3 regions of the Aureimonas sp. AU40 genome follow, and region 1 is predicted to be linked to each of the others. Evidence: predicted binding sites of a transcription regulator. Region 1 holds the regulator's gene; each other region holds the start of a gene.
What was found. Region 1 encodes LexA, which represses DNA repair genes until DNA is damaged. Its sites were predicted from a motif close to TGTTCNNNNTGTGTTCNG; they were not measured.
Positions count from the first base shown of each region.

Region 2: a site for LexA is predicted at 5,552-5,569, ahead of recA (recombinase RecA). Genes of this name have one in related genera too.
Region 3: a site for LexA is predicted at 2,511-2,528, ahead of AUL32_RS12420 (ImuA family protein). Genes of this name have one in related genera too.

Region 1 covers NZ_BBWL01000041.1:423,433-430,936, reverse strand. The annotation lists gene gltX (glutamate--tRNA ligase) at 24-1,448, opposite strand; gene AUL32_RS15535 (ComEC/Rec2 family competence protein) at 1,746-3,842, shown strand; gene lexA (transcriptional repressor LexA) at 3,796-4,533, opposite strand; gene AUL32_RS15525 (molybdopterin molybdotransferase MoeA) at 4,605-5,816, opposite strand; gene moaC (cyclic pyranopterin monophosphate synthase MoaC) at 5,813-6,295, opposite strand; gene trpC (indole-3-glycerol phosphate synthase TrpC) at 6,292-7,101, opposite strand; gene trpD (anthranilate phosphoribosyltransferase) at 7,098-7,504, opposite strand, start outside.
Region 2 covers NZ_BBWL01000042.1:31,956-39,459, reverse strand. The annotation lists gene AUL32_RS24590 (flagellar biosynthetic protein FliO) at 1-662, opposite strand, end outside; gene cckA (cell cycle histidine kinase CckA) at 916-3,465, shown strand; gene AUL32_RS16255 (pseudouridine-5'-phosphate glycosidase) at 3,605-4,525, opposite strand; gene AUL32_RS16250 (PfkB family carbohydrate kinase) at 4,537-5,484, opposite strand; gene recA (recombinase RecA) at 5,631-6,713, shown strand; gene alaS (alanine--tRNA ligase) at 6,889-7,504, shown strand, end outside.
Region 3 covers NZ_BBWL01000036.1:24,771-32,274, forward strand. The annotation lists gene AUL32_RS12405 (TIGR02117 family protein) at 1-658, shown strand, start outside; gene AUL32_RS12410 (flagellin) at 855-1,703, shown strand; gene AUL32_RS12415 (metallopeptidase family protein) at 1,833-2,255, opposite strand; gene AUL32_RS12420 (ImuA family protein) at 2,743-3,726, shown strand; gene AUL32_RS12425 (Y-family DNA polymerase) at 3,671-5,293, shown strand; gene AUL32_RS12430 (error-prone DNA polymerase) at 5,290-7,504, shown strand, end outside.

The sequences.
Region 1 (7,504 bases):
GCACCGTCCGGAATCTCAACCCGTTAAACGGACGCCTGGTCCTTGAGCCGCTGCAGCGATTCGTCTCGGCCCAAGACCGCCAGCACGTCATAGACGCCAGGCGAGGTGGACTTGCCGGTCAGAGCGGCACGCAGCGGCTGCGCGACCTTGCCGAGCTTCAGCCCAACGGATTCGGCATGGGCTTTGATCGCCGGCTCCAGCGATACGACGCTCCAGTCGCCTAAGCCCTCTAGAACCGGAAGGAGCCCGCTCAGAATGTCTCGTCCATCCTTAGCCAGAATCTCGGCGGCCTTCTCGTCCAGCGTGAGCGGCCTGCGAGCGAAGAGATAGGCGGCGCTTTCCGTCAGCTCCACCAGCGTCTTGGCGCGCTCCTTCAAGCCTGGCATGGCAGCCGACAGCTGGCGGCAAACCGTCGCGTCGTCGTCCTGGCGCAGGATGTCGCCATTGGGTAGATGCACGCGCTCCACCATTAGCGTCTCGACCAAATCCGTGTCGGAAGACCCGCGAATCCAATGGCCGTTGATGGCGTCGAGCTTGGCGAAATCGAACCGCGCCGCGCCCTTGTTGATGTCGGTGATGTCGAACCAGGCGGTCATGTCCTCGATCGTCATGACCTCGTCGTCGCCATGGCTCCAGCCGAGACGCACGAGATAGTTCAGGAGCGCCTTCGGGAGGTAGCCCATGCCGCGATAGGCATCGACGCCAAGCGCGCCGTGGCGCTTGGAAAGCTTGGCTCCGTCCGCGCCATGGATCAGCGGAATATGGGCCATGACCGGAACGTCCCAGCCCATGGCCTGATAGATCAAGGTCTGGCGCCCGGCATTGGTCAGATGGTCGTCGCCCCGAATGATGTGCGTGACGCCCATGTCGTGGTCGTCCACGACGACCGCATGCATGTAGGTCGGCGTGCCGTCCGAGCGCAGCAGGATGAAATCGTCGAGATCCTTGTTGGGAAAGCGGACGTCGCCCTGAACCTGATCGCGCACCACGGTCTCGCCGTCTAAAGGCGCCTTGATGCGGATGACCGGCTTGACGCCGGCCGGCGCCTCGGACGGATCTCGGTCGCGCCAGCGAGCATCGTAGCGGGGCGGGCGCTTCTCGGCCTTGGCCTTCTCGCGCATCTCGTCCAGCTCGGCCGGGGAGGCATAGCAATAATAGGCCTTACCGGCCGCGACGAGCGCTTCTGCCACTTCGCGGTGGCGCGCCGCCCGAGCGAACTGCGAGATCGGCTCGCCGTCAGCCTTCAGCCCGAGCCAGTCCAGCCCTTCGATGATCGCGCTCACGGCCGCGTCGGTCGAGCGCTCCCGATCGGTGTCCTCAATGCGTAGCAGCATCTGCCCGCCCATGCGCCGGGCGTAGAGCCAGTTGAACAAGGCCGTGCGGGCTCCGCCGATATGGAGGAAGCCCGTGGGCGAGGGCGCGAAACGTGTCACCACGCGATCGGTCATCTCGGTGCCTTTGAAAACCGGGCGCGACGGAGATCGCAAGCCCTCTCAGTTGGAATGCGCGCCTCCGGTCGGGCTGCGCATGGATGGCCGGGTGTGTAACATAGGATCGAGAGGACTCAAGGCGGGGCGCACGTGCCGGCATCGCAGGTGATCACGGACGTTCTGCCGGACGGAGCCGCCGGCAATTCATCGTCCATCCCGCGCGTCGATCCGATTGGGCCGCTGCGGCTCTGGCTTTCCCGGCAGGTACAGCGCGAACGAGACCTCCGGTCGGCCTTCGCGTGGCTTCCGATCGGAATGATGATCGCGATCGCTCTCGTCTTCGGCTCGGGCTGGCGGCCTCCGGGCTGGCTGGGACCTGTCTTCGCGTTCGTAAGCATCGCTGGCGCAAACCTTGGGGCCGGTCGCCCCTTTGTCAGATCCGCTTTCCTGTTGCCCCTCGGCTTCGCCCTGGGACTTGGCACGAGTTGGATCGAGCTGAAGACAACCGACACGGTGATGCTCTCGGGAAATGCAACGGTTCGCATTTCCGGGCGTGTTCTGCTTCGCGAGCAGGACGATCGCGGGCGCTATCGCTATACGATCCAAGTCCTGGCAACGGAGCGCCCGCATCTCAGCCGGCCGCCGGAACGCGTACGCGTGCTCGTATCGAGCCGCCATGAGGCCCTGGCGATCGGCGCTCGCTATGTGGGCCTCGTGCGCCTGCAGCCGCCGGCAGGCCCTGCCTTTCCCGGTGGATATGACTTCGCTTTCATGCCCTATTTCGACGGCACCGGAGCCTTCGGCTACTCCCTCGGGCCGCCGAACCCCTCCGTGGAACCCGAGACGCTTGGAGTTTTCGAACACGTCGCCAAGCTGCGCCTGCTGATCGGCGATAGGATTCGCGCCGTGCTGCCGGACGAGCGCGGCGCTGTCGCGGCAGCGCTCATCAATGGCGAGCGCGCCGGGATCCCCGACGACATCGAAGCCGCCTTGCGAGTAACCGGACTTGCCCATGTCCTATCAATCTCCGGCTTTCACATGGCGCTAGTGGCGGGAATGACCATGCTAGCGGTGCGCTCAAGCATCGCCGCCTTTCCGTCGCTGGCGCTGCGTTGGCAGGCGCGCAAGATCGCGGCGGTCGCGGCGCTGGGCATCACCGGGTTCTACTTCCTACTGGCGGGTGACAACGCCGCAACCGAGCGATCCTTCGTCATGATCGCGATCATGCTGGGCGCGGTTCTGGTGGATCGACCGGCCCTGACCCTGCGCAATGTTGCGATTGCGGCCATGGTGGTCATGCTGATCTCGCCGCATGCACTGATGACCGCGACCTTCCAGATGTCGTTTGCCGCCACCGCCGCGCTGGTCGGGGCCTATGGTGCGTATTCCCGGTGGTCGAAAGGGGCGGGCGACGATCTCTCGCCTTTGCGCACGCTGGCGCTGGTGGTGATCGGCGTGTTCTTGTCGTCGCTGATTGCCGGCGCGGCGACGGCGCCTTACGCGATCTACCATTTCCAGCGGGCCGCGCCCTTCGGCCTTCTTGCCAATGTCCTGGCGACGCCGATCTTCTCGTTCTGGATCATGCCGCTGGCGTTGGCGAGCGTCTGCCTGATGCCCCTCGGCCTCGAGAGCTTGGCGCTTGTGCCCATTGGTTGGGGGCTCGATCTCGTGTTCTGGATGGCGAAGGCGCTGGCCGCTGCCTTTCCCGATTATGGCGTTGGGCAGATCGGCAGCGTCAGCCTTATCTGCTTCACGGTCTGTCTGCTGCTGCTCTCGTTTTGCCAGAGCCATTTTCGATGGGCGGCGGTCGCCCCGCTGGTGCTCGGCCTTCTCCTCGTTCCTGCAGCCTCGCGCCCCGAACTCGCCATATCGGAGGACGCTCGGGACATCGCAGTGATAGGCGACAATGGGCAGGTGATCGATCTTCGCAAGCGCCCGAACCGCTTCGTGCACGATCAATGGAAGCGCGCCTACCAGTTGGCGCCTCCCGGCCGTTCGAAGGACGATCGAAAGACCTTCGAATGCGACGAGCAGATTTGCCGTGCGAAGACCCGCTCGGGGCTCCGCATCGCCTGGACCGATCAGTTGGAGAAGCTGGGAGAACTCTGCGACACGGCCGATATTGCCGTGGTCGCCCGCGCGCCTCGCATCGAATCTTGCCGCTCAGGTGCGAAACTTCTGACGCTCCGCACACTGCGGCGCACAGGCGCGGTGGCTCTGGAGAGGCAGCGAGGCGGGTGGGAGCTACGGCCGTCCATTCCCCAGCCTTTCGAAGAATGGAACCAGCATCGCTCGGCGCCTTGGCCCGAGCGAATGGGAGGCGACAAGCCGAGCCGGAAAACGCCGAAAGGCGCGCGGCCGCGCCCTAATGATAGCGGCGGATCAGACCGACGAGACGACCCTGCACCTTGACCCGTCCCGCTTCCAGGACCCGCGTCTCATAGGCGGGATTGGCAGCTTCCAGTTCGACCATGGCGCCGCGACGACGGAAGCGCTTCAAGGTGGCCTCTTCCTCATCGATGAGAGCCACGACGATCTCGCCCGCGGTTGCCGTCTCCGCCCGCTGGATCAGCACCGTGTCGCCGTCGAGAATGCCGGCCTCGACCATCGAATCGCCTTTGACCTCCAGCGCGTAATGCTCGCCTTGGCCGAACATCTCAATCGGGAGGGCGATGGAGCGGCTGTTCTGCTGGATCGCGGAAATGGGGACACCCGCTGCGATGCGGCCCATAACGGGAACAGGCATGGAGTCATTGGCCGCGTCCGCCGTCTCGCCGCTTCGCGCGGTGGCAGCCCGCCCCGGAAAGGGCAAAACCTGCCGCTCGATCGTCTCGCCTTGGGAAACCTTCGCGGTAGTTGACGCGGCGACCTGAGCTTTACCGGCCATGGAATCGGGAAGCCGAACGACCTCAAGAGCGCGGGCCCGGTTGGGAAGGCGGCGGATGAAGCCACGTTCCTCCAGCGCCGTAATCAACCGGTGGATGCCGGACTTGGATTTCAGGTCCAGCGCTTCCTTCATCTCGTCGAAGGACGGGGGAACGCCGATCGACTGCAGGCGATCATGAATGAAGAGGAGCAATTCATGCTGCTTGCGGGTCAACATCGTTCGTATCCAACCAAAACAAAACCTGAACAAAGCCTATCTGTTCTGTTTGTGTTCTGCAAGGATGCCTGTCAAGCCAATCGCACGAACTCACAGGGATCGCCGGTCTCGCTAGGCGGAGCATGAGGTTGCCTGACGAGAAGTACGTCCGCTAGGGCGAAGACACTGAGGAGCGAGGAGTCCTGCCGATCGAACGGGACGATGCGGGGCTTGCCATCTGTCTCCCCACTGATTCGGCCACGCATGAACTCGGCACGATGATCGTTGGCGGGGACGGGCGTCCCCAATACGCCCCTTTCGTAGCCACCGTGCGCCGGGCGCCCGGCCAGCCGTTCGACCAGCGGCCGAAGAAAAAGCTCGGCGGTGACGAGGCTGGAGGCGGGGTTTCCCGGCAGACCTAGAAACCGCATCTCGCCGAAGCGTCCGGCCATCAGCGGCTTGCCGGGCCGCATGGCGACCTTCCAGAAATCGAGTTCCACTCCACACTCGCGAAAGACCGGCGCGACGAGGTCGTGATCTCCGACCGAGGCGCCGCCGATCGTCACGAAGACATCCACTTCATCGCGCCTGGCCCTGTCGAGCACGGCGGCAAGCGCCGAGCGGTCGTCCGCGACAACGCCATAGGATAAAGCCTCTCCGCCTGACGCTTCCACCATGGCAGCGATGCCGAACCCGTTGGATGCCACGATCTGCGCCGGGCCGGGGCGCGTGCCGGGCAGAACCAATTCGCTGCCGGTCATCAGAATGGCGACGCGCGGGCGCCGACAAACCTCCACCTCCGCGTGACCGCCGCTTGCCGCCAGCGCGATACTGGCAGGGCGAAAGATCGTGCCGGCCCGGAGAAGCGGCGCGCCCTCTCGAAAGTCATTCCCTGCCGGGCGGATATGGCGGCCGGGCGTGACCGGCTCGCGGACGAGCACCGTCTCCGGGTTCGGACGCTCTGTGTTCTCCTGGATGACGACGGCATCCGCGCCTTGCGGCGCGGGTGCGCCGGTGAAGATGCGAACCGCCTCGCCAGCACGCAAAATGCCTTCGAACGCCGCGCCGGCGGCCGATTCTCCGATGAGACGCAGTCGCGTTTCACCAGTGCCCAAGTCGCTGGCAAGGACGGCATATCCGTCCATCGCGGAGGCATCAAAAGAAGGCTGGGTCAGGATGGCCGAGAGATCGCTCGCCAGCCGCCTTCCGGCTAGGCTCCGCAGGTCTACGCGCTCGGTTTGCGCCACCGGCGAGACGTCCGACAGGAGCCGATCGCGCGCCTCCTCGACCGGCAGCAAACTCACGCGGCGCTCCAAGTGCCGGAACGTCCGCCCGTTTTCTCCACGAGGCGGATCTGGCTGATCGTCATGTCGCGGTCCACCGCCTTCGCCATGTCGTAGATCGTGAGGCAGGCGATGGAGACGGCTGTCAGCGCTTCCATTTCGATCCCCGTCTTGCCGGATACCCGGCACGTCGCGGAAACGCGGATGCCGGGCAATGCCGGTTCGTACTCCAGATCGAGCGAGACCTTCTCCAGCATCAGCGGGTGGCAAAGCGGAATCAGTTCGTGGGTCTTTTTCGCGCCCATGATGCCGGCGATGCGCGCGATCGCGATCACGTCGCCCTTTTTGGCACTGCCCTGCCGAATCATCTCCAGCGTTTCCGCCCGCATCAGGACGAGGCCTTCGGCCCGCGCCGTGCGGACCGTCTCGGGCTTGTCACCGACATCGACCATGCGGGCCGAGCCGTCCGCATCGAGATGAGTCAGTGAAGCCTCGCTCATGCCGCTTCCGCCGCCGCGCCGAAGAGCAGCTTGCGAGTGGCCATTTCCACGTCGCTTTGCCGCATCAGGCTCTCGCCGACGAGGAAGGTGCGAATGTTCGCACCGGCGAGGCGCACGCAATCCTCATGCGTCGAGATCGCGCTCTCGCCAACGAGGATGCGATCCGCCGGGACAAGCCGGGCGATCCGCTCACTTGTGGACAGATCGGTTTCGAAGGTGCGCAGATTGCGGTTGTTGATGCCGAAAAGCGGTGAACGCAGCTTGAGCGCGCGTTCGGCCTCGGCCTCGTCATGAACTTCGAGAAGGACGTCCATCCCATGCGCGAAAGCGCTGGCTTCGAGTTCGGCTGCCAGCGCGTCGTCTACGGCCGCCAGAATGACGAGGATCGCATCGGCACCCCAGGCGCGCGCTTCCGCAACCTGATACGTGTCGAACATGAAATCTTTGCGCAAGGCGGGCAGGGCGGTGGCGTTGCGCGCCTCCGTCAAGAATCCCGGCGCGCCCTGGAACGACGGGGTGTCCGTCAGCACGCTGAGGCAGGCGGCTCCGCCTCGCTCATAGGACTGGGCAATCGACACGGGATCGAAGTCGGGGCGGATCAGACCCTTGGAAGGACTGGCCTTCTTCACCTCGGCGATCAAAGCGAACTGTCCGTCCGCATGCTTGCGCCGCACCGCCTCGGCGAAGCCGCGCGGGGGCAGACCCACCCGAATGGCGTCTTCGAGGGACGAAAGGGAAACCTCGCGCTTCGCCTTGGCGATCTCGTCGCGCTTGTAAGCTTCGATCTTGGTGAGGATATCGCTCAAGCGCCTGCTCTCCGCATGGATTGGGACACCGTGACAAGCCTGGACAATGCGTCCGCGGCAGCGCCCCCTGCCAAGGACATTTGCGCCAGCGCCACGCCCTCTTCAAGGCTCGCCGCCTTGTCCGCGACCACCAGGGCACCCGCCGCGTTCAGAAGCACGATATCGCGATAGGCGCTCGGCTCGTTGGCGAGAACCCGGCGAAGCGCCTCGGCATTGTGCTCGGCATCACCGCCGATCAACTCTGCCATGGGGTGTTCGGGCAGGCCGGCGTCGCCGGCGCGAAGCACGGTCTGCCGAACTTCGCCGTCTTCCAGAATGGCGATCCGCGTCTCGCCGCAGACGGTCATCTCGTCCAACCCGTCGCCATGTACGACCCAAGCCTTTTCCGCGCCAAGCGCCTTCA
Region 2 (7,504 bases), on a different contig from region 1:
GCGGGCTCGGTCGGGCGAGTCATCGGCGGCGCTTGGCGAGGCGGTTCGGGGGTGACGGCCGCACGGCGCGGCGGCTCCGCCTGCGCGGACAGTTGCGGCTCAAGGAACGGCTCGGCGCGCAGGGCGGGCGCCGCACGCGGCGCCTCGACCACGGGATCGGCCGCGCGCGCATTCTGAATGGCCGGGGGAACTTCGGGAACGAACGGCTCGTCCAGATCGGCGCGAACCGGCTCCGGTGCGGGCCGTGCGGGAGCCTGCGGCGGTACGCGGCGATGCGGAAGCGGGCCGGGGGAGGAGGAGCGATCGGCGCCGCCGAGTTCCGGCTCCTGACGAACGGCGCCCGGCGGGCCGCGACGCGCGCCTGGGCCGCGATAGATGCCCTGTTCCACGACGAGGTCGTTCGAACCGCCGATCAGGATCAGATGCTCCGCCTCGTCGCGGCGCACGAGCACCAGCTTGCGGCGCTGGTCCACCGGCACGACGTCCAGAACTGCGAGACGTGGCGCCCGGCCTCGGCTTCCGAGGCCTCCGGTTCCGGCGAACACCCGCTTGGCCAAGCCGACAAGCAGCAGGACCAGGAGAATGACCACCGCGGCGGCCAGAACCACCGAAACGATCGGCGCCAAACTCTCTCCAACCACGCCGGTCAACCAATCACGCATTTACCATACCTCCGCGATGACGACGGTCCCGATCGTCGTTGACGTTTCGAGACCGCTATCGGTATTCGGTTCTTATGTCGCCACCCGCCCCGATCCAGTGTCAGGTCAGCTACGACCCATACTGCCGTGCCATCATGACGAACGGCAATGACGGGCGCAAATTCGACAGAATCTCGTGCGCTTCGCGCCAAACGGTCGTAACCTTTCCAGCCCGTTATCGGAAGGGCCGATGCTGATGCATGGAGCATCCCCTGTGGAACAGACCGCGCCGGTTCACCCCAGCCCGACCGAGAAGCCGTTGATCGATCGCCATCCTGATTCGTCGGGCGTCCGCCGCATCCTGTTTCTCGCCGGGTTTCTGTTCGTCTTCGCCGCGACACTGGCTCTGTTCGGTCATGTCTATGGGGCCATCGCGCTTCTCGGCATCTTCGGCCTTCTCGCCATGGTCGGCGTGGCCGCCGTGTTCGGGCTGGCGCTCGGGCTCCTGCAGTTCGGCTTCCGCCGGGCGGAGCAAGGGATCGCGAAAGCTTTTCTGGACGATCTGCCCACCGGTACACTGGTTACGGACCGAAAAGGCCGCGTCGTCTACGCCAACCGCGCCTATGGCGAGCGCACAGGCGCGCAGTCCGCCGGCGAGGTGCGCACGTTGGAACGCCTTCTCTCGCGCGAGCCGGAAGCCTCCGAGGCCATCTATCGCCTCGCCAACCTGTCGCGCGAAAATCTGGTCGGCCAGGAGGAGTTCCGCCTGACGCGCGAACTCGGCAGCCGCACCGCCGACGCCTCACCGCGCTGGTATCGCGCATCCGTGCGCCCGCTCGCCACCGACAAGGGCACGCTGCAGGTCTGGCAGATCGCCGACATCACGCGCGAGCGGGAGGAGCAGGAAAGCTTCTTCCGCGACCTGCAGCACGCGATCGACTATCTCGATCATGCGCCCGCCGGCTTCTTCGCTGCCGACGAAGCCGGGCGCCTCGGCTATATCAACGCCACGCTGGCCGACTGGCTGCGGATCGATCTGGCCTCGTTCAAACCCTATGCGCATTCGATCTTTGACTATATGCGCGAGGAAGACGCGGCGCTTCTGCGCCGTTCCAAGCGCGTGGCCGACGAGAACGACATCAGTTCGGTCGATCTCGACCTCGTGACAGCGACGGGTCAGCGCCTGCCGGTCCGCCTCCTGCGCAATTTCGCGCCGGCAGGCGAGCGCATGAAGGGCGTAACGCGCACGCTCGTGCTCAACCGGGTCGGCACGGGCGAGCAGGAACAGGCGTTGCGCGCCGCCGAGGTGCGCTTCACCCGCTTCTTCAATTCCTCGCCCATGGCCATCGCCGCGCTCGACGCGAACGGCCGCGTGGCGCGGGCCAATGGCGCGTTCGGCCGCCTGTTCGGCGAAAACGCCGCGATCGGCGCGCAGCCGATCACCGACTGCGTGCGCGAGGAAAACCGGGAGGCGATCCGCCAGGCGCTCGCCGCCGCCTCGCGCGGCCAAGCCGACATACCCTCCGTCGACGCGGAGCTTCCAACCGAACCCATGCGCTCGGCCCGGCTCTATGTCAGCGCCAATGCCGACATGCAGGACGGCACGAGCGAGGTGGCGATTCTCTACGGCGTGGACATCACGCAGCAGCGCACGCTCGAAGACCAGTTCGCAAAAAGCCAGAAGATGCAGGCCATCGGCAATCTGGCCGGCGGCATCGCGCACGACTTCAACAACGTCCTCACCATCATCACCGCCTCGGTCGATTTCCTCCTGCTCAACCATCGCTCGGGCGATCCGTCCTTCCAGGATCTGCTTCTCATCAAGCAGAGCGCCAACCGCGCGGCCTCGCTGGTGCGCCAGCTCCTGGCCTATTCCCGCCGCCAGACCATGCGTCCCAAGATGCTGAACCTGACGGACGTGATCGCCGACATGCATCTGCTCCTGAAGCGGATTTCCGGCGATCTGGTGAAGCTGGAGCGACACCACGCCCGCGATCTCTGGCCCGTCATGGCCGATATCGGTCAATTCGAGCAGGTCGTGACCAATCTTGTGCAGAACGCCCGGGACGCGATGTCCACGCAAGGGACGGTCACGATCTCCACCCGCAACGTGTCGGAAGCCGAGGCGGCCGCATTCGCCTATTCCGAGCTCATCTCCGGCGAATACGTCCTGATGGAGGTCGCCGACACCGGTTCGGGCATGCCGGCCGACGTCGCGGAGCGCATCTTCGAGCCCTTCTTCACCACCAAGGAAATCGGCAAGGGAACGGGCCTCGGCTTGTCCATGGTCTATGGCATCGTGAAGCAGTCCGGCGGCTTCATCTTCGTGGAGTCCAAGCCCGGCGAGGGTACGGTGTTCCGCATCTTCCTGCCGCGGCACATCCCGGCCGAAGTCGCCGCGCCGCGCGTCGAGCAGGCGGGCACGCAGGCCGCCAATGCCAAGATGGACCTCTCCGGCACAGCTTCGATTCTGCTGGTCGAGGACGAGGACAATGTGCGCGCGGGCAATGTGCGCGCGCTCAAAATGCGGGGCTACGAGGTTCACGAGGCGTCGTCCGGCATCGAGGCTTTGGACGTGATGGAAGAACTCGACGGCAAGGTCGATCTCGTCGTATCGGACGTCGTCATGCCGGAGATGGATGGGCCGACCCTCCTGCGCGAGATGCGCAAGGTGCGGCCCGACCTCAAGTTCATCTTCGTGTCCGGCTATGCCGAGGACGCCTTCGCCAAGAATCTGCCGGAGGGCGAGAAGTTCGGCTTCCTGCCCAAGCCCTTCTCGCTTCGCGACCTCGCCGTGGCGGTCAAGGACGCCTTGGAAGAGTAGCGACAGACGCGGGAACGCCGGCTGTCGGTTCGTCCGGTTCGGCGACCCTAAACGTTATTGCGGAGCGCCTCACAATCGAGCGCGCTCCGCTTAGATTTTTGCCGAACAGTCTTCGATCAATATTGAAGTCTACGTGCCGTCAGGCCTTCGGGCGTTTGGCGAGCGCGACACCGATGCGGGCCGCAAGACGCGCGTTGGACTGCACGAGATCGATATTGGTCGCGAGCGAGCGGCCGTCACTGAGCTCGAAAATCCGCTGCAGCAGGAAGGGCGTCGTCGCCTTGCCCTGGATGCCCTGTGCCTCGGCGTCGCTCAACGCGGCGTCGATCCATGTGCCGATCGTGGCACCGTCGATCTCCAACTCTTCCGAAAGCGGATTGGCGATCAGCATGCCGCCGGCGATCTCCAGCTTCTCGCGAACCCGCTGGAAGTCGGCAATGGCGTCGGCGCTGTCCATGCGGATGGGCGCGGCGATGCCGGAGCGGCGCGACCAGAAGGCCGGCAACTCGTCGACGCCATAGCCGATCACCGGAACCCCTTTGGTTTCCAACACTTCGAAGGTCTTCTTCAGGTCGAGGATCGCCTTGGCGCCAGCCGACACGACGATCACCGACGTTTGTGCGAGTTCATCGAGATCGGCCGAGATGTCGAAGCTGGTTTCCGCGCCCTTGTGGACGCCGCCGATCCCACCCGTCGCAAAGACTTCGATCCCGGCCAGTTTGGCGGCGATCATCGTCGCGGCGACGGTGGTCGATCCTGTCCGCCCGGCGGCCACGGCATAGGCAAGGTCGGCCCGAGACAACTTCAGCGCGCCTTGCGTCTGCGCCAGGGCTTCGAGCTGGGCGTCGGTCAGGCCGACATGCAGCTTGCCGTCGATCACGGCGATCGTCGCCGGCTCGGCGCCCTCCTCGCGAATGAGCGCTTCCACCTGACGCGCCATCTCAAGATTGCGCGGCCAGGGCATGCCATGGGTGATGATGGTGGATTCGAGTGCCACGACGGCGCGGCCGAAGCGCAAGGCTTCGGACACGGCGGGCGAAAGCTGGATCAAGTCGTTCATGAGGTCATGCCTTACGCAAGAGGTGTGGCGGGAGGAAGCGACGCGGCCCGCAGGCGGCAACGCAGAAGCGAATCGAGGGGCAGCTCGGCCTCGATATGGAATGAGGACGCCGCCATGCCCACCCGAACGGCCGAGACGAAATCCGCCCCGTGGAGCAACTCGAATGCGGCGCCGGCCGCCAGCGTGTCGCCGGCCCCGGTCACGTCCCGAATGGATGAAATCTGAGGCGTCGCCTGAAGGTGGCGCGCCGAACCGTCGAGAATCAACGCAGGGTTCGGCCCATCCGTGATCACCGCACGCCGGAGGCCAGCGCTGAAGAGTCCCTCCGCGAGATCGGGAAGAGGCGTGTCCTTGCTGAGGCAAAGCAGCGAGACCGCTTCCGTTCGCGACAGGAACAGCGCCGAAAGCGCGGGCAGACAAGCCCGAAAGCGCAGAACCTTAACCGGGGAAACGGCGATGCCGAAGACGGGGCGCCCGCTCGCCGCGCCCGCGAAATGCGTCAGGCTGACGTCCGGCAGATTTGCGTCGAGAATCCAGGCGTCAGCCGAGGCGAGCTTGTCCCTCAGGTGCGAGCGTCGAAAAGACCGGGGCGAGAGAAGGTCGTAGATCTCCATGTCGGCGATCGCCGCACGCAACTCGCCAGTCTCGTCCAGGATAGCGGTGTAGCTGGCCGAGCGCCGATCGAGCCAGGTTAGGGAACCATCGCCGATCCCCTCGCTTTCCAAAGCACTCTCCACGGCAATTCCGATCCCGTCTCCGCCCCTGGCGCTGACGAGATGGGTCTGCGCGCCGAAACGGGCGAGGGCGCGCGCGGCGTTGAAGGCGGCGCCGCCGACACTCTCGCGGCTTCGGCCGGGGTTGGAGGCGCGCGGCACGAAGGACACGCCGGAGCGCGCCACGCGGTCGAGATGCGCTCCGCCGAGAAGGACGATCTTGGGCAGGACAGGATCGGTCGTCATGGGCAATCGAAAGCCGAAAACTGCGCGCTGGAAATCAGAAACAAAGCAGGAACGCGCCTTGAAAAATGAGAACAAAAAGGGTACATGTCCGTCACAGCCAAGCGCATTGCACCCCGTCTCGCCCCGTGAAATAAGGTTTCACCTTCATGGCCCAGAGCCCACTCCGTCTCGTTGAGGATACTTCGGTGGACAAGAACAAGGCGCTCGATGCAGCGCTTTCGCAGATCGAACGGGCCTTCGGCAAGGGCTCCATCATGCGACTCGGCCAGACCGAGAAGCTGGATATCGAAACCGTTTCGACCGGCTCGCTCGGCCTCGACATCGCGCTCGGCATCGGCGGCTTGCCGAAAGGGCGTATCGTCGAGATCTACGGGCCGGAATCGTCGGGCAAGACCACGCTCGCGCTTCATACCGTGGCCGAAGCTCAGAAGAGCGGCGGCGTCTGCGCCTTCGTGGATGCCGAGCACGCGCTCGACCCGGTCTATGCCCGCAAGCTCGGCGTCGATCTCGACAATCTCCTGATCTCGCAGCCCGACACGGGCGAGCAGGCGCTGGAGATCGTGGACACGCTGGTTCGCTCCGGCGCGATTGACGTGCTGGTCATCGATTCGGTGGCGGCGCTGACGCCGCGCGCCGAAATCGAGGGCGAGATGGGCGACTCGCTGCCCGGAATGCAGGCTCGCCTGATGAGCCAGGCGCTGCGCAAGCTCACCGGCTCGATCTCGCGCTCCAAGTGCATGGTCATCTTCATCAACCAGATCCGCATGAAGATCGGCGTCATGTTCGGCTCGCCCGAGACGACGACAGGCGGCAATGCGCTGAAGTTCTACGCCTCCGTGCGCCTCGACATCCGCCGCATCGGCTCGATCAAGGATCGCGAGGAGGTCACGGGCAACCAGACCCGCGTCAAGGTCGTGAAGAACAAGCTGGCCCCGCCGTTCAAGCAGGTCGAGTTCGATATCATGTATGGCGAAGGCGTGTCGAAGGTCGGCGAGCTCGTCGATCTCGGCGTGAAGTCTGGTATCGTCGAGAAGTCGGGCGCCTGGTTCTCCTACAATTCCCAGCGTCTGGGCCAGGGACGTGAGAATTCCAAGCAGACGCTGCGCGACAATCCGGCACTTTTGGCCGAGATCGAGGCGGCCATCCGACAGAATGCCGGCCTTATCGCCGAGAAACTGCTGGACTCCGGCCCGTCCGAGGACGACGGCGAGGGGGATGGCGAAGCCTGAGACCCGCTTCCCAATAGATGACGACGCCCGCCGCATCGGCGGGCGTTTTCGTTTCCGGCCCTCGGCAGCGCCATCGTCCCGATGCGGCATAGACAGGATTTTCCCTCGCCGCTAAAAGGCTTGCGCGGAGCGGTTCCCATGCCCCGGCCGCGTCTCCCCAGTTGAAGGTTTTTCCATGAGCGGCGTGAACGAGATCCGGTCGACCTTTCTTCAATACTTCGCGAAGAACGGGCATGAGCCGGTCGCCTCTTCGCCGCTCGTGCCGCGCAACGATCCGACCCTGATGTTCACGAACGCCGGCATGGTGCAGTTCAAGAACGTTTTTACCGGGCTGGAGAAGCGCGACTACACCCGCGCCACCACGGCGCAGAAGGTGGTTCGAGCCGGCGGCAAGCACAACGATCTCGACAATGTCGGCTACACCGCCCGGCACCACACGTTCTTCGAGATGCTCGGCAACTTCTCTTTCGGCGACTATTTCAAGGAAGAGGCGATCAGCCTCGCCTGGAACCTCGTCACCAAGGAGTTTTCGCTCGACAAGAGCCGTCTGCTCGTCACCGTTTACTCCGAGGATGAGGAGGCCGCGCGCCTCTGGAAAAGCATTGCGGGCTTCTCCGATGATCGGATCATCCGCATCCCGACCTCCGACAATTTCTGGACCATGGGCGAGACCGGCCCCTGCGGCCCGTGCTCCGAAATCTTCTACGACCAAGGTGAGAGCGTCTTCGGCGGCCCTCCGGGCTCGCCGGACGAGGACGGCGACCGGTTCCTCGAATTCTGGAACCTCGTCT
Region 3 (7,504 bases), on a different contig from region 1:
CGCCCTTGCGGCTGTCTTTTCGGGGCTGGCGCTTCTGGCGCTTGTCGTCCCCCGCGCGCCCAGCGTCGGCTTCGCGCCGCCGGGGCCGGGCGAGGCGAGCGTCGTGGTGGTGCTTGCCGCCAATCCCATCCACACCGACATTCTCCTGCCCGCGACCCCCGCGCTTCTCACCCGCTTCGGCTTCCTGGCGCGGGACGGCCTGCCCCTGGACGACCCGCGCGTCGGCGCCATCGCGGTGGGCTGGGGCGGGCGCGCCTTCTATACGCAGACGCCGGAATGGCGCGACCTCTCGCTGGACGCGCTTTGGCGCTCCTTCACCTATGACCGCTCGGTGCTCCACCTCTCGCTCGCCCCCGCGCTCGCCGGCACGGAGCCGGGCCTTCGCCCTGTCACCTTGAGCGAGCCGGCCTATGAAGCGCTCCTACGCTTCGTGGAGGCGAGCTTCGAGCCCGACCCCACCACCGGCGGCCCCTGGCTCCTGCCGGGCTTCGCCTACAGCCCCTATGACCGCTTCTACGAGGCGCGCGGCGGCTTCAACCTCCTGTTCGGCTGCAACACCTGGACAGCCGAGGCCCTGCGCCACGCGGGCCTGCGAACCAGCCTCTGGTCCCCCCTCCCGCCGCTCCTGCTCTGGGGGTTGGATTTGCACGCCGCGTAGAGACGAAAGCGCCGATCCCGGACAGGTTCGTTCGAATTGGAATCGACCAATCAACCGATCAAAATCCCTAATAAATTTTCGAGGAATTCAAAATTCGGATATATAAAATTGCGCGAATCCAAGTATAAAATCCTTGGATGCTGCGGGTCTATTTCTGTTCTCGAAGGCAACAACGCCTTGAACGGGGAAAACGAAAATGGTCAGCATCAACAACACCGCAGTCAATAGCGCAGTTCTCGCCAGCCTCCGTCAGACGAACGCCGATCTGGCAACGTCGCAGAACCGGATCGCCAGCGGTTTGAAGATCGCTTCCGCCAAGGACAACGCCTCGGTCTGGACGACTTCGCAGAACATCCGCAAGGATCTGGCGGCTCAGGACACGATCGACGGCAATCTGGCGATCGCCAAGGGGCAAGCCGACGTTGCCTATTCGGCCCTGTCGTCCATCTCTGATATCCTAGATAAGATGAACACGGCGGCGAGCCAGCTCGGGAACGTTGGTGCTGCGCAGAATGCGCAGCTTGGTAGCGATCTGAAGAATTACCAGGAACAGCTCCTGGCGGTCGCCAAGACGGCGTCGATGAGTGGTGTCAATTTGTTGACCAGCCTGCCTGCAGCCGTCGTGACGACCGCTATCGCACAGGACCAGGGATCTCCGATCAACCTGACCTTCACGCCGACGCAGATTTTGGCGGCCGATGGCTCGAGCGGAACTTTGGCTACCATTTATGCTACGGCGCAGATTGATGCATCAACGTCAACTTCAGCTATCACCACCTACAAGGGTCTCTTCGCCGCTGCCTCGACCGCCGTCACTAGCTACATGACCAGCGTTGGGAACTATTCCAAGAGCGTTGTCGCCCAGCAGGACTTCAGCGCGAAGGTGAAAGACATCCGCACCAATGCTCTGAGCGCGCTGGTGGATGCCAATATGGAAGAAGAATCGGCTCGGGTTCAGTCCCTGCAGGTGAAGCAGCAGCTGGCGTTCCAGGCGCTTTCCATCGGCAATTCCTCCGCCCAGAACATCCTTCGCCTCTTCCAGTAAGCCGAAGGCGGCGCCTCGCGCCCCCCGTCGCGATACCTCGTCTCGCGGCTTACAAGATGACCCTCCGGTGCTCCCCGTGCCGGAGGGTTTTTGCGTCCGCAACTCTGCGGATGTCCAGCTGAAGCCGGCTTAGTCCGCCTGCGCCTCCAGCGCTTCCATGTCGTCGTCCGACAGGCCGAAATGGTGGCCGATCTCGTGGATCAGGACGTGGGCGACCAGCGTGCCCAGCGATTCCTCGTGCTCGGCCCAATAGTCGAGGATCGGGCGGCGGTAGAGGAGGATGCGGTTCGGCATCTCGCCGGTGGAACTCACCGCCATCGCGGCCACCGGCCGGCCTTCGAACAGGCCGAGAATGTCGAACGGGCTTTCGAGGTTCATCGCCTCCACCACCTCGTCGTCGGGAAAATCGGCGACATGGAAGCGGATTTCGCCGGACAGGGCGCGAAACTCCGGCGGCAGCGACGCATAGGCGTCCAGCGCCAGCGATTCGATCTCCTCCAGGCTCGGCGCCATGCGCCGGCCCCAAGCCTTGGCCTGATCGAGCTGAGCCATCCCCGTCCTTCCCTGATCTCCGCCCGGCCTCGCCGATGCGGCGGTCCGTGCCCTCCCGCTCTTCGTGACATATCGCACCGTCGCCCGCGAGCCTGCCGCGCTTCACGAAGGCGCGGGGCCGCGCCCTGTCCACATCCCAGCCCTGCAAACGCCTTTTGAGCCCCTTGGTTTTCCACAGGCGGCCGTCAGGAGGGTGGAAGGAAAATAATCCAGACCCCGGTGCGATTGACTCGCGGGAAGGCCTCTGGAATCCATAGGAACATAAAGTGAACAGATGCCGTTTCGGACGGTGCCGCTCGGCGGCGAGACAGGCTGTCCGAAGGAGAAGACCATGCTGGCGGCGAAACCGGAAACCGCGTCCCCCGATACGCCGGAGCCCATCCGTTCCTTCCAGAAAAGCTCGACACAATCAAGACTTGGCCCCTGCGGCGCGTTATCCGACGAGCTGCCGAACGAGGGGGAAAACGAGGGGGAAGCACCGGCGCCGATGCCGCGCCTCGGTGATCTGCGCGCGGTGATTCGGCGAATCGAGGATCGCGCGCCGCCACGCTGGAGCGAGCGGGGGACGGGCGATGCGGGGGCCGAACAGGGAGGGGAGGGGGAGGAATTTTGTCCTGCCGTGCCCGTGTGCCCGCTCGGTTTTGCCGAGATCGACGATCGGCTCGGCGGCGGCTTTCCCGAGGCCGGCTTGTCGGAGCTGCGGGTGGAGGGGGTGCGCGATGCCGGCGCGGGCCTCGGCTTCGCGTTGGCGCTGGCCGTGCTGCTCGGCGCCACGGCGCGCCGACCGTTGGTCTGGATCGCGCCGGCCGCGACGCTCACCGATGCCGGCTATCCCTACCGGCCCGGGCTGGCCGGCTTCGGGCTCGACCCCGCCGCGCTCGTGATGGTGCGCGCCCGCCGGCTGGAGGAGGCGCTCTGGGCGGCGGAGGAGGCGGCGCGCTCCGGCGCCCCGGCGCTGACGCTGCTCGAAGTGCAGAACAACCCGGCGCAGCTTTCGCTGGAGGGCTCGCGCCGCCTCCATTGGCGCTCGCGCGCCGCCGGGCGGCCGGTGGTGGTGCTGCGCCAGGGCGGTTTTGCCGAATCCACCGCCGCGCCGCTGCGCCTGCGCCTCGCGGCCGGTCCCGCCGCTGACACCCCCCGCAGCGGGGCCGGGCTGGAGGCGCAGCGCCTCGTCGGCGCGCCCGCCTTCACCGTCTCGATCGAGAAATCCCGCGATGGCCGCCTTGGCCAAGTCTGTCTGGAGTGGAACCCCCATGAGCGTCGATTCGAAACGATCCGTCCCGCCGCGCTTTCTCGGCCTGTTCTTTCCACGCCTCCCGACGGACCGGCTGCGCCGGCAGCGGTTCGGCCGCTCATGGCGCCTGGAGAAGGAGGGGCGCCTGGAGAAGGAGGGGCGCCTGGAGCAGGAGGGGCGCGTGGAGAAGGAAGCGTGCGGGACGGCGCCCGCGAGCCGCGCCGCCGCGCATCCTGACGCGGGTTTTCCCCAGCCGCTGCTGACGCCGCGCCTGGGGGCGGGCAACGGCCACCGCCCGCCCGCCGCGCTGCCGCTGGCCACCCTGCGCCCCTCGCAGCGCGACGTTGTGGAAGGCGCGGAAGGAGAACTCGCCCCGCTCGCGCTGTTCGAGCGCCAGGGCGGCGCGGACCGACTGGCAGCCTTGTGCGAACTGGCCACCGGCCTCGGGCTGCGGCCGGGCCTCGGCCTTGCCGAAGCGCGGGCGCGCTTTCCCGAACTGGAACTTTGCGACATGAACCGAGGGGCCGACCGCCAGCTTCTGGAAGCGCTGGCCGACGCGGCCGAGCGCTACACGCCGCTGGTCGCGCGCGACGGGCGGCAGGGCCTCGTGCTCGACATTTCGGGCTGCGCGCATCTTTTCGGCGGCGAGGCGGCCTTGTGCCGCGAAGTGGCGCTGCGCTTCGGGGCGCAGGGCTTCGCGCTCGGCTGGGGCCTTGCCTCGCAGCCCGCGCTCGCTGGCGCCCTGGCGCGCCACCGGCCCGGCGTCAGCGTGGCGGCGGGGGAGGAGGCGCCGGCGGTCTCCGCCCTGCCCATCCAGGCCCTGCGGATCGATGCCGAGGAGCGCGCCCGGCTCGGGCGCCTTGGCCTCGCGACGGTGGGCGATCTCCTGGCCCTGCCGCGCGCCTCGCTGGCGCGCCGCTTCGGCGAGGCGCTGCTCGCCCGGCTCGACGCGCTCACCGGCCGGCATCGGCGCCCGATCGAGCCGCGCCGCTACGTCGCCCCGCTCGGGCGCGAACGCCTCCTGTTCGAGCCCGTCAGCCTCGCCGACGACATCCTGCGCCTCGTGCGCCATCTCGCCGGGCATCTCAGGCCCGATCTGGAGGCGCGGGGCGAGGGCGCGCGGCGGCTGGAACTCGCGCTGTTCCGTGTCGACGGGCGGGTGGAGCGGCTGGAGGTTCGCAGCGCCCGGCCCCTGCGCGCGCCCGAGCGCATCGAGCGCCTGTTCGCCGAACGGCTGAAATCGATCAGCGACGATCTCGACGCCGGCTTCGGCTACGATCTCCTGCGCCTGTCGGTGATGGAAACCGAGGCGATGGACGACCGGCAGACGAGCCTGACGGAAGAGGACGGGCAGGGCGGCGGCGAGGCGCTGGCCGATCTTCTCGACCGCCTGTCCACCCGGCTGGGCGAGGCGGCGATCTTCTCGCTGGAGCCCGACGAGAGCCACCGGCCGGAGCGCGCGCAGCACCGCGTCCAATGGCTGAGCGCATCGGGCGCGATAGAAGGCGAAGTGCCGCTGTCGCCCCGGCCCTTGCGCCTTCTCGTGCCGCCCGAGCCGGTCAGCGCCACGGCCGAGGTGCCGGATGGGCCGATCCGCCAGTTCCTCTGGCGCCGCGCGCATTACCGCGTCGGGCGGATCGAGGGGCCGGAGCGCATCGCGCCCGAATGGTGGCGCGCCGACGCCGTGCCGGAGCGCGACTATTACCGCATCGAGGACGAGGGCGGCCGGCGCTACTGGATGTTCCGCGAAGGCGGGCGTCCGGACGGCGCCTCCGGCTGGTTCCTGCACGGCCTCTTCGCGTGAGCGGCAAGGGGCTCCTTGCGCCCGGCCCGGGCTTTTGCGAGATCGGCGCGGCCTCGACCTTTTCGTTTCTGCGCGGCGTGTCGCAGCCGGGCGAGATGGTGGTGGCGGCCAAGACCCTGGCGCTGGGCGGCCTGGGGCTGGCCGACCGCAACACGCTGGCCGGCGTGGTGCGGGCCTATGGGCAGGCGGAACTGGCCGAGATGCCCTTTCGCCCCGGCGCGCGGCTGGTGTTTCGCGACGAGACGCCCGACCTCTTCGCCTATCCCCGCGACCGCGCCGCCTGGGGCCGGCTTTGCCGGCTGTTGACGGTCGGAAACCTGCGCGCGCCCAAGGGCGAGTGCCATCTCGATCTGGCCGATCTCCTCGAATGGGGCGAGGGGCTGAACCTGGCGCTTCTCGCCCCAGACGCTTTGGGCGGCGACGAGGCGGCGGGCGGCGAGGCCGAGCGGCGCCTGCGCGCGGCGCTGAACCCGCTGGCGCACGCCTTTCCCGGCGCGCTGCGCCTGGCCCTCGCGCCCCGGCTCGACGGCGGCGACCGGCGCCGCCTCGCTCGCGCGCAAATCCTGGCCAAGGCCTGCCGCGCGCCGCTTCTGGCCACCAACGACGCGTTCTATCACGGCGAGGACCGGCGGCCCTTGAGCGATGTCGTCACCGGCATTCGCGAGCATGTGCCGCTGGCGCAGGCCGGCTTTCGTCTGGCCCGCAATGGCGAGCGGCGGCTGAAGCACGAGGGCGAGATGCTGCGCCTGTTTCGCGGCTTCGAGGGGGCGATCGGCGAGGCCCGGCGCTTTTTCGAGGAACTCGACTTCGATCTCGCCAGCCTGAAATACGACTATCCCGACGAGGCGCTGGGTCTTTCCGTTTCGCCCGCCGAGGAGCTTCGGCGTCTGGCGCGCGAGGGGGCGGTGCGCCGCTACCATCCCAAGCCCGTGCCGGACAGCATCTGGAGCCGGATCGAGACCGAGATGGCGCTGATCGAGAAGAAGAAATACGAGCCCTATTTCCTCACCGTCCACCGCATCGTCGACGCCGCGCGGGAGATGAAGATCCTCTGCCAGGGGCGCGGCTCGGCGGCCAATTCCGTGGTCTGCTACTGCCTCGGCGTGACGGAGGTGCATCCCGACAAGGCCGGCCTCCTGTTCGACCGCTTCATCTCGGCCGACCGGGACGAGCCGCCCGACATCGACATCGACTTCGAGCACGAGCGGCGCGACGATGTGATCCGCTGGATCTACGATTTCTACGGCCGGGATTCGGCCGCCATCGCCGCCACCGTCATCACCTATCGCGCCCGCTCGGCGGCGCGCGAGGTCGGTCAGTGCTTCGGCCTGTCGGAGGATGCGCTGAGCGCCCTGTCCGGCTCGGTCTGGGGCTATTCCGCCAGCGATCTCGGCGCGCGAGAGGCCGAGGCGGCGGGGCTATCGGCAGAGGACCGCACGACGCGGCACGTGCTTGACTTCGCACGCCAGCTCGCCGGCTTCCCCCGCCACTTGTCGCAGCATGTCGGCGGCTTCGTGCTGACGCGCGGCCGGGTAGACGAGACCGTGCCGGTGCTCAACACCGGCTCCAAGGGCCGCATCATCGTGGAGTGGGACAAGGACGATCTCGACACGCTCGGCATCCTGAAGATCGACATCCTGGCGCTCGGCATGCTCTCGTGCCTGCGCCGCGCCTTCGACATGCTGAACAAGCTTTACCCCGGCGAGGCGACGGGCGACGGGCGGCCGGCCACGCTAGACACGCTGCCGGTGGAGCCGAAGAACGGCCCTGTCTGGAAGATGACGCACCGAGCCGACACGCTCGGCACGTTCCAGATCGAATCCCGGGCGCAGATGTCCATGCTGCCCAAGCTGAAGCCCAACGAGTTCTACGATCTTGTGATCCAGGTCGCCATCGTGCGCCCCGGCCCAATTCAAGGCGACATGGTACATCCCTATCTCCGGCGGCGCATGAAGCTTGAGGATGTGACCTATCCCAAGGAGGAACTACGGCAGATCCTCTGGCGAACAGAAGGCGTGCCGCTGTTTCAGGAGCAGGCCATGCGCATCGCCATGGTGGCGGCCGGCTTCACGGGCGCCGAGGCCGACAAGCTGCGCCGTGCCATGGCGACCTTCAAGCGCACGGGGCAGGTCACGCATTTCAAGGAGCGGATGATCTCCGGCATGGTGGCCAAGGGCTACGAGCCCGACTTCGCCGCCCGCTGCTTCAGCC